One region of the Paenibacillus sp. R-74696 genome, then DNA from elsewhere that is predicted to be linked to it. Evidence: riboswitches for the same ligand, from Rfam matches in the RefSeq annotation. Region 1 holds a riboswitch; the other holds the start of a gene.
What was found. Region 1 has a riboswitch for cyclic di-AMP ahead of kdpF (K(+)-transporting ATPase subunit F). Riboswitches for the same ligand answer to the same signal wherever they lie in the genome.
Positions count from the first base shown of each region.

Region 1 (7,447 bases):
CGTCGGGATGATGTACCATCGCCAGCTTCGCCGTCTCAAGCTGCTGCTCCGGGCTGCCCAGCTTCTCCGGTGCGGAAATATGCAGCGTCACATTGAACTCCTTCGATGCGGCTTCGGCGCCCATGACGACGGAGTTCCAGTAGTCGCCGTCCAGCCGCTTGAGCAGCAGGCTGATGTCGATATTTTCACGCTGAATGGCGCTGTCCTCTGCCCGATGCATGGTGCAAGAGCCCAGCAGCAGCGCAGCAGCTATAGCCGCAATGCACAGCATTGAGAGCCTTCCCAACCTGCGGTTTACACTCATCCTTCCTCCCCCCTTCCTTCAGCCTCAACGTCCGCCGGCTTGAATGGAAACCGGATCGTCACCGTCGTTCCCTCCTCCAGCTCGCTCTCAAACTGCAGGCCATACGGCTCGCCGTAAAATAACCGAATCCGCTCATGCACGTTGCGCACACCAACGCCGGAGCCCGCGCCGGATGCCACGCTGGATGCAGGACTCGGCTTGGTTGTCCCGCCAGCCTCTCCCGTGAGCAGCGCAGCCAGCTGCTCGCCACTCATCCCGAGCCCATTGTCGCTTACCTGCAGGCAAACTTGCCCGGCTTCGATCCATGCCCGCACCGTAATCAACCCTTTATCGACGGATGGCTCAATGCCGTGCATAATGGCATTTTCCAGCAGCGGCTGCAAAATCAGCTTGAGCGACAAGCTAGGCAGCGCAGCCTCTTCGACGTCAAACAAATAATCGAATTTATTTTTGAACCGGATATTCTGAATGATGAGGTAGTTCCTCGCATGCTCCAGCTCGCTCGCCAGCGGAATCATTGGCTTGCCTTTGCTAAGGCTGATGCGGAACAGCTTGGACAAGGATGTAATCGTCGTCACCACCTCCTCATTGCGGTTCATGCCGACCATGCGTACGACCGTATTGAGCGTATTGTATAGAAAATGCGGATTTATTTGCGATTGCAGCGCCTCAAACTCATATTTGCGCTTCGCCTCCTGCTCCACGACAATTTGCTGCATCAGCTCGCGAATTCGCGCTACCATCAGATTAAAGCGTGTGGATAGCTGCTCCACCTCCAGCGGACCGCGAATGGCGGTCATCGTATGGAAGTCGCCGCGCTCGACATTTTTCATCGACTTCTCCAGCTGCCGGATCGGACGGGCAATAATGCGCGAAATGAGCCACGACATCGCAATGACAAATACGAGCAAAAGCAGCAGCAGATTCAGCAAATAGTCGTTCAGCTCGCGCTTTGTCGTAATAATTTCGTCGGTGAAGGACACCCCGACCACCTTCCAGCCGATGTTGCCGATCGTCTGCACCGTAATCATTTTATCCTCGTCTCCAGATTCGTCATGAAAGCTGCCAAACGTATATTTCAGCGCCTGCTCGACATTTTCGCTTTTCAGACCGGCATAGATGAGCTGCTGCTGCGGATGATACACCATATTGCCCGCGCTCTCATCCACAATGTAGACGTAGCCCTTCTTCCCCAGCACGACCCGCGAGGACAGCTGATTGATTTTGTTAAAATTGACGTCCAGCAGCAGCACGCCATGCTCCGTTTTCCCGCTCCGCGCTACGGTAATGCCCTTGCTAAGCGAGACGACCCATTTGTACTGCATTTTGTACATATTCTGCACATGAGGCAGCGAGTAGCTGAGATGATTCGGCGTTTGCAGCGCGCTTTGGAACCAGCGCTGATTGTATAAGCTCAGATTTTCCTTGAGCGCAACGCCCGGAATGCTCATCATGACCTCGCCGTCATGCCCAATGACCGCCAGCGATACAATTTCTCCCCGAATGCCGATGATCGTATTCAGCTGGCTGCGCAGCTCCTCTTCGTTCACATCGCCGCTGCGGCTGATCGTATCGTGGATAACGCCGTAAATTTCCGACATGCCCTGGATATAATCCTCCAAGTTGTAGCTGACCTGATCGACGACCTGCTGGGTATTGCGCAGCGCATTAGTCTCCGCGGTCTGTGAGAACTTGTTGTACAGCAGCACGCTGACCATCATAATCGCTGCCGCCGAAAAAACCGACAGCGCCACTGAAATGAGAAACTGGATGCTGCGCTTTCTCATGGCGCTTCCGCATTCATCGCCTGATTGCGGTAATCCTTGGCGGAGACGCCGACATTTTTCTTAAAGCATAGGGAAAAATAATTCGGGTCCGAGAAGCCGACCTTCTCGGCAATTTCAAACGTCTTCAGCTCTGTTGCCCGCAGCAGCTCCTTCGCCGCCTCCATCCGCAGCTGAAGCAAATAACCGCCGAAGGTCAGCTTCACTTCCTTCTTGAACAGGCTGCTGAAGTAGCCTGCGCTAATATGCAGATGACTGCACAGCCGGGCAATCGACAGCTCGCTGTCATGGAAGTTTGCCTTTGTATAATGCACCGCTTCCTCAACCAGCTGCTTGTAGGAGCTTTGCCTGCGGCTGGCGATATGATGGCGAATTTTCTCGCAGAGCGACATATACCAGCTTCTCGTCTCCTCAAGCCCGCTAAGCTGCTGCAGCTCCGCATAAATTTGCAGCTCGTAGCCCGCTATTTCGTACAGGCTCAGCCCCGCTTCCTTCACCAGCTTCATAATCGCCGTCATCATCTCCAGCATGTACAGCTGGTACTCCCGGTAAGCGGCATTAACACCTTCAATCTCATCAAAAAGCGCGGCCACCAGCTGCTCCAGCTCCTCATGCGTACCTACGCGCAGGCACCGGACGAGCGCCTGCTCCTTGAGCTCGTCGAATTGCAGCTCTTCAACGTAGCGCGTCTCCACATCGTCAATGCAAATGATCCGGTTGCTGCCCACCAAATTATGATAATCCAGCGCCTGCTGCGCCTCCCCGTAGCCCTGCTTCAGCTGTGCGACATCAGGAAGCGTCGAACTGACGCCAATCGTTACTGGAAAACGCAAGTATTTCCGGATATTTTGCAGCATTTCAGCGAGGCCGCCCAGCGTCCGCTCCATTAGCTCCGGGGCGCCTCCTCCCTGTCCAACTGCAAGCAGCGCCACCTGATCCTGATGCAGAAAAACCTTGCCCAGCCCGAGCCTGCCCCATACCTCTTCCGCCACATTGCGAAGGGCAAACAGCTTGAGGTCGAGATCGCTGGAGGCCGCAAGTGAGCTTTCAGCCGTCCGCAGCGGAACGCCGGGAAGCGCTTCCAATACATGCGTGTGCAGCACGGACACAATGTACGCCTCCCCCGCCAAATCGAGCTCATATTTCGCTGCCTTCTCCTCTATCTGCCGCAGCGGAAGCTTGCGGGAGAGCAGTGACGACAGGAACAGCTCTTTTACGACCGGCAGGCTTGTACGGTAATGCTCCTGCAGCAGCTGCATATTTTCCCGTTTCTCGCGCTCATCATTGAGCCGCTCCTTCACCTTGTCCATCACCTCAAGAAGCTGCTGCGCGGAAAAAGGCTTTAAAATATACTCATCCACCTGCAAGCCGATCGCCTGCTTGGCATATTCAAATTCATCATAGCCGGAAAAAATAACGATGCGCGTCAGCGGATACGTCTTCCTCGTCCATTCCGCCAGCTCCAAGCCATTCATATACGGCATGCTAATATCCGTAACGACGATATCCGGCTCCAAACGCTCGATCAGCTCCATCGCTTCCCGGCCGTTCGCCGCCGTATCTACGATTTCAAAGCCATGGCGCTCCCATGTAATTTCCTGCAGCAGTCCGCTGCGCGTCTCTTCTTCATCATCCACCAGCAGCACTTTATACATCGTTTATCCCCCCGCTATTTAAATACGCGGCCGAGCAGCCGCAAAGACCTGATTCTGTCAGCATGCTATTTATCATATTCGTTTCCGTGTTTTCTGGAAAGAGGGGGTGCTTTGAGTAAACAAGCGTAAACGGCTTAAGCCGTCCTCCTGGCGGCAAAGCTACCGTTTCGCGTTGAAATATAGAGAAAGGATGGAAAAATCATATGCTTTCCTATATTTTAAAAGAAATCACGAGATAAACCGACCCTGCTAAAGATAACTCTCACTGTAAGCGTTTAAAATCAGTCTAATCCGCTGCATTCGCTCTCTTTTGCGGCGTAAGCTTCCTTTACAGCACTCGCGGCGGGGGAGTATGATTCATAACATGATTGAACCTTTTTTGAAATATAAGAATTTATAAGTTTTGCACTTATAAATAGGCTTATATTTCTAAGGGCAAAGCTCTTCGCTCGTCCCAGAAGGACGACGAAGTCGTTTTTGCTTGATCGCTGAGTCTTCGCGCATTAGGCGAAGAGCGGGGGAACCAAACGCACTGCAAGTGTCCGATGTGAGAGTCGGAGGCCGGTAGCGCAGGGGTGAATCGTTTGCAGGAGTATCATGAAACTCCAGGCAAATGTAGGGCGACTCTCACCGCCCGAATCCGACAGCTAACCTCGTAAGCGCAGGTGTAGAGAGGAATGGTGAACGATTGTGACCTTATAAATTAGGCCACAGAGCGTCATACGCCTCTGTGGTTTTTTGTTGTCTTTTTATGAAAATAGCACTCGCAACATCGGCAGATATTTTGTTTCAATCGCTGAGTTCTGCACTGCCGCAGAAACGGGGGAACCATCGACGGCTCTCTGTCGTTGTCCAATGGACGATGGCAGGAAGCGTCACGGGGTGAATCGCAAGGGCACGATAAGTGCCAAGCGTAGGGCGTCTCTCGCGCCCGAATCCGACAGCTAACCTCGCAAGCGTCAACGGGAGAGGCCACACTTACACTAATCGCAGGCGAATCAGGGGCGTATGATGCCCGGATGAAGGAAGCTGCGGGTGAAGAGTCCTCTTTGCCCAAGGCTTCTTTTTTGTTGCCTTTTTTCCCAAAATAACTAGGAACAAAACGAAATAAGGAGCGCTGCAGCTATGCTGGATATCGGAATGGCTTTGACCTTAATCGCAGCTTTCGGGCTGATTGCCGGATTTATACGCTGGTGCGATCGGTCCATTAGCGAAACGGAGGAACGGGGATGATTGTCATATTGCTCGTTACAGGAGCTTTGCTGGTGTATCTTGTCTACGCCTTGCTTCATCCGGAGAAATTTTAGCAAATAACGTTTCATCATTCATTGATAGCAAGGGAGGAACAGCTGTGGACGTCCTGCAAATGGCGGTAGTCATCGGTATGATCATGCTGATCGCAAAGCCGCTTGGGCATTATTTATATTCCGTGTTTTCAAACGCTCCGAACCGTACCGACAAGCTGTTTGGACGAGTCGAAGCGGTCATTTATTCCGTGATCGGACTCGAAAATCGCCAAGGCATGACCTGGAAAAAATATGCACTCAGCTTTATTACACTCAATTTCATACTCGTTGCTATTAGCTACGTGCTGCTGCGACTGCAAAGCGGCCTGCCGCTTAATCCGAACGGGATCAGCAGCATGGAGCCTACGCTCGTCCTAAATACGGTCATCAGCTTTATGACCAATACGAATCTCCAGCATTACAGCGGCGAATCAGGGCTGACGTATTTTGCGCAAACGGCGGTCATTACGATGATGATGTTTACATCAGCCGCCACCGGCTTTTCCGTTGCCGTCGCTTTCGTGCGCGGCATTACGAGCAAGGGCGGAACGCTCGGCAACTTTTTCGAGGATTTCGTCAAAGCGCATACGCGGATTTTCTTCCCGCTGGCAATTGTCATTACGCTGCTGCTTGTGGCGCTGCAAGTGCCTCAAACGCTTAGCCCCACCTTGACCGTTACGACGCTAACGGGCGCGGTTCAGCATATCGCCATCGGGCCAGTTGCGTCGCTGGAGTCGATTAAGCATCTTGGCACGAATGGCGGCGGTTTTTTCGGAGCCAACTCCGCCCATCCGTTCGAAAATCCTAGTCCACTGACGAATGTCATTGAGATTTTGTCCATGTGGGCGCTGCCTGCCGCACTGCCCTTCATGTACGGCCGGTTTGCGAAAAGCAGCAAGCAGGGCTGGGTTATTTTTTCGGCGATGATGGCGCTGTTTCTGATCTTTCTTACGATTTCCTATACGGCTGAAAAAAGCGGCAACCCGCTGATCGCCACACTCGGCATCGACGCTTCGCAAGGCAGCATGGAGGGCAAGGAGGTTCGCTTCGGCATTGCCCAGTCCGCGCTGTTCACGACGGTGACGACGGCAGCCACGACCGGCTCGGTCAATTCAATGCACGATACGCTCACTCCGCTTGGCGGACTCGTTCCCCTTGCTCAAATGATGCTGAACGTCGTCTTCGGCGGCAAAGGTGTCGGGCTCGTCAATATGCTGATGTATGCGATGCTGACGGTGTTCATTTGCGGGCTCATGGTCGGACGGACACCAGAGTTTCTGGGGCGAAAAATAGAGCCGCGCGAAATGAAGCTCATTGCCATCGCCATTCTCGTGCATCCGTTTATTATACTCGCGCCAACGGCGGCAGCTTTTCTAACCGATCTGGGGCAAGGCGCTATATCCAATTCGGGATTTCATGGCATTACGCAGGTGCTGTATGAATTTACGTCCTCGGCCGCCAACAATGGCTCCGGGTTTGAGGGGCTTGCCGACAATACGCCTTTCTGGAATATAACGACCGGACTCGTGATGTTTTTCGGCAGATATATGTCGATGATTGCGCTGCTGGCTGTAGCCGGCTCACTTAGCCGCAAGCAGTGGGTACCAGAAACGATTGGCACGTTCCGCACGGACAATTCGCTATTTGCGGTTATGCTAATGGGCGTCGTTATTTTGATCGGTGCGCTCACGTTTCTGCCCGTTATTGTCACAGGGCCAATTGCCGAGTTTTTAACGATCCGTTAAAGGGAAATGAGGGGTAAGCGTTATGAATGACCACCGTGCTAAAAAACGATTCCCAAGGTCGCTTCTGACCGAGGCGCTGAAGATGAGCCTCCTCAAGCTGAATCCGGTTCATATGATAAAAAATCCGGTCATGTTCGTTGTGGAGATTGGAACGCTGATCGTTCTGCTCATGACCGTATTTCCAGGCTACTTCGACTCGCAGGAACGCATCGGCTTCAATTTGACTGTCTTCATTATTTTGCTGTTTACGGTGCTGTTCGCCAATTTTGCCGAGGCGTTAGCAGAAGGCCGCGGCAAAGCGCAGGCCGGCTCGTTGAAAAAATCAAAGCAGGAAATGATGGCGAATAAGCTGCTAGGCGACAGCATTCAAATTGTCCCTTCCACGGAGCTGCGCAAAGGGGATATCGTCATCGTCTCGCAAGGAGAAATGATTCCCGGAGACGGCGAGGTCATTGAAGGCCTCGCTTCCGTCGATGAATCGGCTATTACCGGCGAATCAGCACCCGTCATCAAGGAGGCCGGCGGCGATTTCGACTCCGTGACGGGCGGGACGCGGGTGATCAGCGATCGCATCAAAATGCGAATCACGAGTGAGCCTGGCGAAACGTTTATCGATCGGATGATCGCTCTCGTCGAAGGGGCAAAGCGGCAAAAAACGCCGAATGAAATCGCC
Region 1 covers NZ_JBPULM010000027.1:75,892-83,338, forward strand. The annotation lists gene ACSR9A_RS10715 (substrate-binding domain-containing protein) at 1-304, opposite strand, end outside; gene ACSR9A_RS10720 (cache domain-containing sensor histidine kinase) at 301-2,091, opposite strand; gene ACSR9A_RS10725 (response regulator) at 2,088-3,743, opposite strand; cyclic di-AMP (ydaO/yuaA leader) riboswitch at 4,220-4,420, shown strand; cyclic di-AMP (ydaO/yuaA leader) riboswitch at 4,528-4,717, shown strand; gene kdpF (K(+)-transporting ATPase subunit F) at 4,973-5,050, shown strand; gene kdpA (potassium-transporting ATPase subunit KdpA) at 5,095-6,774, shown strand; gene kdpB (potassium-transporting ATPase subunit KdpB) at 6,797-7,447, shown strand, end outside.

Region 2 (7,447 bases), on a different contig from region 1:
TGCGCGGCTGATCTTGGCGAATTCCTCCAGTGACAGCGTTTCACCCCGCCGCGCAGGATCGATCGCAAGCCCCTGCAGCAGCGTTGTCAGCGCCTCCCGCTGTTCTTTGCCCACAAGCGCCGTCAAATTGTTGTAGAGCGTCTTGCGGCGCTGTGCGAAGCTGGCCTGCACAATGCGGAAGAAATGTGCCTCATCGGGCACATCAACAGCCGGCTTGTCCCGCAGCGCAAGCTTAATAACCGCCGAGTCTACATTCGGCTGAGGTATGAACACCGTATGAGGAACTGTACAGACGAGCTTAGGCTCGCAATAATACTGCACAGCCACGCTCAGGCTGCCGTATTCCTTGCCGCCCGGCTTCGCTGCCATCCGCTGTGCGACTTCCTTCTGAATCATGACGACGATATTTTCCAGCGGCAGGCGCTCCTCCAGCAGCTTCATCAGAATTGGGGTCGTCACGTAATAAGGCAGGTTCGCCACGACGCTGACGCCCGTTACGCCGCTGAAACGCTCTTCGAACAGCTGCTTCAGGTCTAGCTTGAGCACATCGCCGTGCACGATGCCCACATTCGCCTCGTTTTCGAAAATATCATGCAAAATCGGAATAAGCCGATTGTCGATTTCAACAGCAGTTACGGTACCCGCAACTGCCGCAAGGCGCTGCGTCAACGCTCCGATACCAGGGCCGATCTCAAGTGCCCCTTTTGTCTCGTCAAGCTCAGCTGCACTGACTATATTGTTTAATATATTTTGGTCAATGAGAAAGTTTTGTCCTAAGCTCTTCTTAAAGGAAAACCCGTACTTTGCAATTATTTCCTTCGTCCGTTTAGGCGTGGCTACCTCTGCGGTCTTAACCGCGCTTTTATTCAACCCTTGTTGCTCCGTCATACGCCCTCGTCACCCCTGTTCCTGTTGTTCCATGGCTTGCAGCGCCTTCTCAAACTCCTCGCGCGTAATGCAGAAGCTTGTGCAGCGCTTATAGAACTGCTTCCCATTAGCGTAGCCGATGCCCAGCAGCTTGCCCATAACCAGCCGCCGCTTCGCCGCTTCCTCATGCACGATTAAGCCAGCCGCCATCAAATCATCCCAAGTAATGGCCCCCACGCTTTCAGCCGTTTCTGTCCGCAGCTCCGAGAGCGCCTGCCTGATTGCATCAGGAGCCGCATTCTCAATGCCGATATCCCCTTTATAGGAGGCCAGCTCCTGCGGTAAAAAAGCATGCTTGCAGCCCGGTACGCGCTGAGCGACGATTTTGCGAATACGCTCTCCTGCATGATCCGGATCTGTAAATATAATAACGCCACGGCGCTCCTGTGCCAGCGCAATGCGCCGCAGCACATCCTCACCAATGGCCGATCCATTCGTCTCAATCGTATCGGCTTCAACGGCCCGCTTAATCGCCACCGTATCCTCTTTGCCTTCTACTACAATCATTTCCTTGATCACATCGAACAATCCTTTCGCAAAGGGAAACTTATACATGCATATATTTCAAAAAAATGGGCGATTGCTGCAACAACAACCCGCTCATTCGCGTCTGTTTTATTATACCCCCAATTAGCTATTCAAGCGAATCTTACGCAAACAAAAAGAAGAGGCAAGGCCTCTTCCGTAACCTGTCATATTTAGCTTATAATTGCGATAAACTAGAGCACAATCCATAAAGAACTGATGCTAATTAGCTAAGCGATGGCTTATTAGGACCAATCACATAGACGGTAAAACCTTTTTTCTTCCCGAATTGATTAGCTTGCTTTTCACTGTCAAAATATACATCGATCTTATTGCCCTTGATCGCACTTCCGGTATCTTCAGCGCGGCGGAAACCAATACCCTCGATGTACACCCACCAACCGAGTGGAATGACATCCGGGTCAACGGCAATCGTCCGTCCTTCCGATACTTTAGCACCTGAAGCCGTAATACCGTAATCCGGGTGGCCTTCGCTCTTGCCCGTCGAAGCTAAGCCAGCTGAATAAGCCGTCAAGGTGACGTTGCTAAGCACCTTTTTGGATGTGAGCGTGGTGCCGTCTACCGATACATTGTTGCTGGTTGTCGCTGTGGACAGCACAGTAACCTTAGGCTCCGGCTTTTTCGTACCGATTGCAACGACCTGATTAACCGCAGCCGATTCGACTACCTTGTCTACCACTTTCTTGGAGACAAGCACGCCATCTTCAAACTGCTTCTCAATTTTGATCGTTACGACGCCTTCTTTGCCCGTCTGCACAACCTTTTCCTTGCCTACTTCCAGGTTCGGATCTTCCTTCTTCACAATGGTGAACGGTGTTGTGCTGGACGACTTGCCTAGCTTCGTATCGACGCGAATGACCGTTACGGTCATATCCGCGCTGACGCCCGAGCCAAGCGAAGGTAATACTTTATCATCATCTTCAACAGGAATATTTAATTTCTTTATCGCTGCCTGCACGGTTTTCTCTGTCGTGTACACCGTTGATGTCTTGCCATCAGCTTTTACAAGTAGCGGTACCGCATGCTTAATCTCAAAGCGGTCCCCTTCCTTTACTGCCGTATTCAGAGGTACAGATACCTCATCATGCGGGCCAATTGTAATAGCTTGTTCATCCAGTAGGCGTTGCAGGACCCATTGTTTCGTTGAAACAACAGTTTCTTGTCCATTCACTACTACGGATACGCTTTTGTCAGCCGATCCGTACAACAACACCAAAAACATGAAAGTCATAGCGATTGAGATCGTAGTACTCAAAAGAATCAAACGCAAGTTTTCACGCTTCCATCGCAATGCGAAAGACATGCTGGATGATCGTTTCCCATGGGTCTCACTTGCTTGAATAATGCCCACTTCATCGGTCCTCCTTCATAGCCCCGCCGTCGAATTACGCATGATACCATTGACGCGACTATAGTATATTGGCGTGCTTCTAGCACGCTCCAGTATATTTCCTCTGCAACCTCCTAGATTTACCCTATGACGACGGTTTACCCAATATTCAAAAATAAAAAGAAAGCCCGTCGACAGAGGATCTGTATCGTGGCTTCCTGGGAACGTCGAATAGACTATTCAGGAATGGTGGATGCACGAGGTTGATCACTCTCTATAAACGCTTACGAGGTTAGCTGTCGGGTTCGGGCAAGAGAGCTGCCCTATCGTCGGAAGAATGCTCATGGCAATCCCCGCCAAATTCACCCCTAGAAGAAATTCAAGTGCGCGTGCAATGTGATCCGTAATTTCCTCACAGCATCGTGCCTGGTTCCCCCGCTCTCCAAAGTTCGAAGATTAAGCGCAAACTGGAAATCCAATACAAAAATTTAAAGCTCTGAAATGAATCATACCTTCATCGGAGCCTAATTGTAAAGATCAGATAAAAACCGATTTAAGCGAAATTTTAGGATATTTACGGAAAAGAGAGTCTATTTCAGCATGAAAAATTAGTTTTATCGCCGTAAAGGTCACTTATTCTCGCTTTTATAGCCGTTTTTACTCAATTCCGAAACATTTTTTACCGTTTTCGGTCGTCAAATTGGCGATTTCGGCCACCGATTTTCCTAATATTTCTGCTGCCGCTTCCGCAACGAGCGACACATAAGACGTCTCATTTCGTTTCCCACGGAATGGATGAGGGGTCAAATATGGGGCATCCGTTTCGATCAAAATTCGGTCGCTCGGAACCATCGCAAGCACCTCTTTTGGCACCCTTGCATTTTTGAATGTAAGCGGTCCACCGAACGAAATATAGAAGTTCATATCTAGGCATTTTTGAGCCGTTTCTGGACTGCCGGAAAAACAATGCATAATGCCTCCGACTTCAGATGCATTTTCCTCCTTCAGCAGCTTGACAACATCCTCATGAGCATCGCGATTATGAATAATAATTGGTTTTTTCAGCTTTTTGGCTAATCGAATTTGCTCGCGAAATACACGGTGTTGTACGTCCTTAGGGGACGTATCCCAATGGTAATCCAGTCCGATTTCGCCAATGGCTACCACTTTAGGATTAGAGCACAAATCCTCAATCCAATTAAGATCCTCTGGCAGCATATCAATGCTGTCAACGGGATGCCAGCCGACCGCGGCGTATATAAAATCATATTTTTCTGCAAGTGCAAGCGTAGTTGGAATCGTTTCCCTATTAAAGCCAATATTGACCATTAAATCCACCCCTGCTGCACGCGCTCTTTCGATAACGGCTTCGCGGTCTTCGTCAAAATGTGGGGAGTCCAAATGCGTGTGTGTGTCGAATAAAGAAATCATAGCTCAGCAAACTCCTTCTATATTATAGTTTAAGGTGAAACGGTCGAAAGCCGTCCTTTGGCGGCGTGTTTCAGTCCGAGAAATATAGAGAAAGTATGGAAAAATCAAATACTTTCCTATATTTTAAATAACTTTCGTACTTTATCGCTTAATTGATCAGCAGAAGCACGCAGCTTCTCTTCCGGATAATACAAATGGGACTGGCCCTGATGAAGCCCGGTGATGGAACGAATGATGTCGGATTTCGTGGAAATTTCACTGACAGCCTCATACCCGTCCATTAACAAAATCGGCGTCTTTTCCTCTTTTCCGCCTTTTTTCGTATCGGGCTGATACACATCATAGGGTTGATCAAATGGAAAATCAATTTCCATATGGTAATCCGGATTCAATCCGATCGCTGCAAATTGTTGTCTTACTTCATTAAAGAGGCTAATATCCGGTTTATCCAGCATAATGTATTTATAGAGGCGACGCGTCAGAAAACGATCACATAGCTCTGCGAGCAGCTCATCGCCCTCGTCGCCCCATTCTGTAAAGGCCGTCTGCAAATAGGCCTCATCCAGCTTCAAATATTGTTTAACGTCAATTGTCCCGTCAAGCAGCCGTTTGAGCGGCTCCGGCATCCAGCCAAAAGCATAGCCACCCTCATAAAGCTCCTTCGCTCTACGAAATATTTGTCTAAGGATGATTTCCGAGCTTCTTGTCACCGGATGAAAATAAATTTGCCAATACATTTGATAGCGGGACATCAAATAATGCTCTACGGCGTGCATGCCGCTTTCTTTAACAACGATCTTTCCATCTATAGGGCGGAGCACGCGCAAAATACGCTCCAGGTCAAAGTTGCCGTAATTAACGCCTGTAAAATAGGCATCCCTCAATAAATAGTCCATACGGTCCGCATCAAGCTGGCTGGAAATCAACCCGCTGACAATTGGATTTGGATATGTCTTATTAATAACAGCAGTTACATGTTCAGGAAAGTCGTCTGCTACATTTCGTAGTACACGATTGACCTCGGTATCCTCAAGCAGAATGCTGCAGGTCCACTGCTCGTGATGGGTATCGAATACTTGCTCCAACGAATGGGAAAGTGGCCCATGACCAACGTCATGCAGCAGGGCAGCGCAAAGCGCCAATAGCCGCTCCTCCTGCGGCCAGCCGGGAAAACCATTCCGCTCGAATTGCGAAATAATCTTTCTAGTGATTTCGTACACACCAAGGGAATGGGAGAATCGGCTGTGCTCAGCGCCATGAAAAGTGAGATAAGAGGTTCCAAGCTGCCGTATACGCCGTAATCTTTGAAACTCCTTCGTGTTGATTAAATCCCATATTGTCTGATCCTGGACATAAATATATTTATGAACAGGGTCCTTAAAAACTTTTTCTTCCGATAGCTGTCGGTTCATTCAACAAATCAACTCCTTTTGTTCTCTGGTTCGACATAAAAAAGTAAAAAATATGTCGAAGAATGTCGCAAAACAGTTTCCAAAATGTCGAAGCTGTTGTATTCTATAGTAAGAGTAATATGACCTTACTATATAGTCAAACTCCCTTAGTAGCTGCAATTTGCTTCAATAATTTCAGTTGACTATTATGGGAAACGTTGGTATTATAGTAGACATAAAAAGAGAAACTATGTCGAAAAGTGACGAATACACTTTTTGATGAGAGGGGAAACAAATTATTATGATGAAGTCCACAGGTATTGTCCGTAAGGTTGATGAATTAGGTCGCGTTGTTATTCCTATCGAGCTTCGCCGTACGCTTGGTATCGGAGAGAAAGATGCACTAGAGATTTATGTAGACGGCGAGCGCATTATGTTGAAGAAATACGAGCCAGCTTGTATCTTCTGTGGTAACGCTGAGAACGTATCTTACTTCAAAGGAAAAATTGTTTGTCACATTTGTTTATCAGAAATGCCTTCACCTGTGACAAAATAAAAAAAATAGGTTATAATAGCCTTATTCAACTAGTTAATTCTAACCTTTTAATACTCCTTATTGCCTTCCTGCGCTAGAACCCGGCCAGGAAGGTCTTTTTTTTCTCTATTTTTTGTTTTGCTAGCGGTTTACTTCATTATAAACATCACGTTTTGATAGACCACGATCTGTAGCCGCCTTTTTAATCGCGTCCTTACGTCCAAGCTCTGCTTCGTAATGCTGCACATGCTCTTCCATGCTCAGCTCCGCCCACCAAGCGGCAGCAAGTTCCCCCGTATTCTCATCCGAGTTACTTCCTTCTATTATAAGACAGTACTCCCCTAAAGGCGGATTTTCCTCAATCCAAGCGATACATTCCGTTACTGTCCCACGCGCCATTTCTTCAAAACGTTTCGTCAGCTCCCGCACCATCGCGATGCGGCGATCTCCCAGATGCTCCAGTATGGCCTCCAGTGTCTTCCGTAAGCGATGCGGCGACTCATACAGCATCAAGGTGCCTTCCTGTGCATGAAGCTGAAGCAGCCACTTCGCAAGCGACCTTTTCTCGCGCGGCGGAAATCCAGCAAACATAAAACGCTCCGTTGGCAAGCCGGATACAATTAAAGCCGACAAGGCCGCATTTGCACCAGGAATCGGAACGACAAAAATACCCTGCTCTACCGCCTCGGCTACTAAATCCGCACCGGGATCGGAGACAGCAGGCAGCCCCGCGTCGCTTACAAGAGCAATGGATTGGCCCTCTTGCAGTAATCTTATAAGCTCAGTGCCACTCGCTTGCTTATTATGTTCATGATAGCTGACAAGGCGTGTAGCAATTTCAAAATGGGAAAGAAGCTTACGTGTCTGTCTCGTATCCTCGGCAGCTATAAGATCAACTTCTTTCAACGTGCGAATCGCGCGAAAGGTCATATCCTCTAAGTTTCCGATTGGTGTTCCGACTAAATATAACGTCCCGGCACCATTTTGCTGTGGCCCGCTAAAGCTTTTTTGTACAAACATTGTTGAGCCCTCCTTCTAGCATTCCACTAGGTTAAGTATCATATACCATAATCGGCGGCAGCAGTCTCAGCTCTGGTCTTCCATCGCGCATAGCCTCAATAAGCACCATATTCGCTTCGCCTTTTTTATTCGGATGAATGAACTGTACCCGCTTCGGCTCCAGCTTATACTTGCGCATCGTCTCAATAATTTCTACAAAGCGTGATGGGCGGTGAACCATAGCGACCTTTCCAGCTGGACGCACAAGTCTTGAGCATGCTTCAACAA
Region 2 covers NZ_JBPULM010000013.1:7,189-14,635, reverse strand. The annotation lists gene rsmA (16S rRNA (adenine(1518)-N(6)/adenine(1519)-N(6))-dimethyltransferase RsmA) at 1-888, opposite strand, end outside; gene rnmV (ribonuclease M5) at 898-1,446, opposite strand; gene ACSR9A_RS02245 (resuscitation-promoting factor) at 1,679-2,824, opposite strand; cyclic di-AMP (ydaO/yuaA leader) riboswitch at 3,069-3,276, opposite strand; gene ACSR9A_RS02240 (TatD family hydrolase) at 3,461-4,234, opposite strand; gene ACSR9A_RS02235 (HD domain-containing protein) at 4,351-5,646, opposite strand; gene ACSR9A_RS02230 (AbrB/MazE/SpoVT family DNA-binding domain-containing protein) at 5,927-6,181, shown strand; gene rsmI (16S rRNA (cytidine(1402)-2'-O)-methyltransferase) at 6,302-7,180, opposite strand; gene ACSR9A_RS02220 (tRNA1(Val) (adenine(37)-N6)-methyltransferase) at 7,212-7,447, opposite strand, start outside.
Region 2: linked by a shared signal. The riboswitch ahead of ACSR9A_RS02245 (resuscitation-promoting factor) and the one ahead of kdpF (K(+)-transporting ATPase subunit F) in region 1 are both predicted to bind cyclic di-AMP.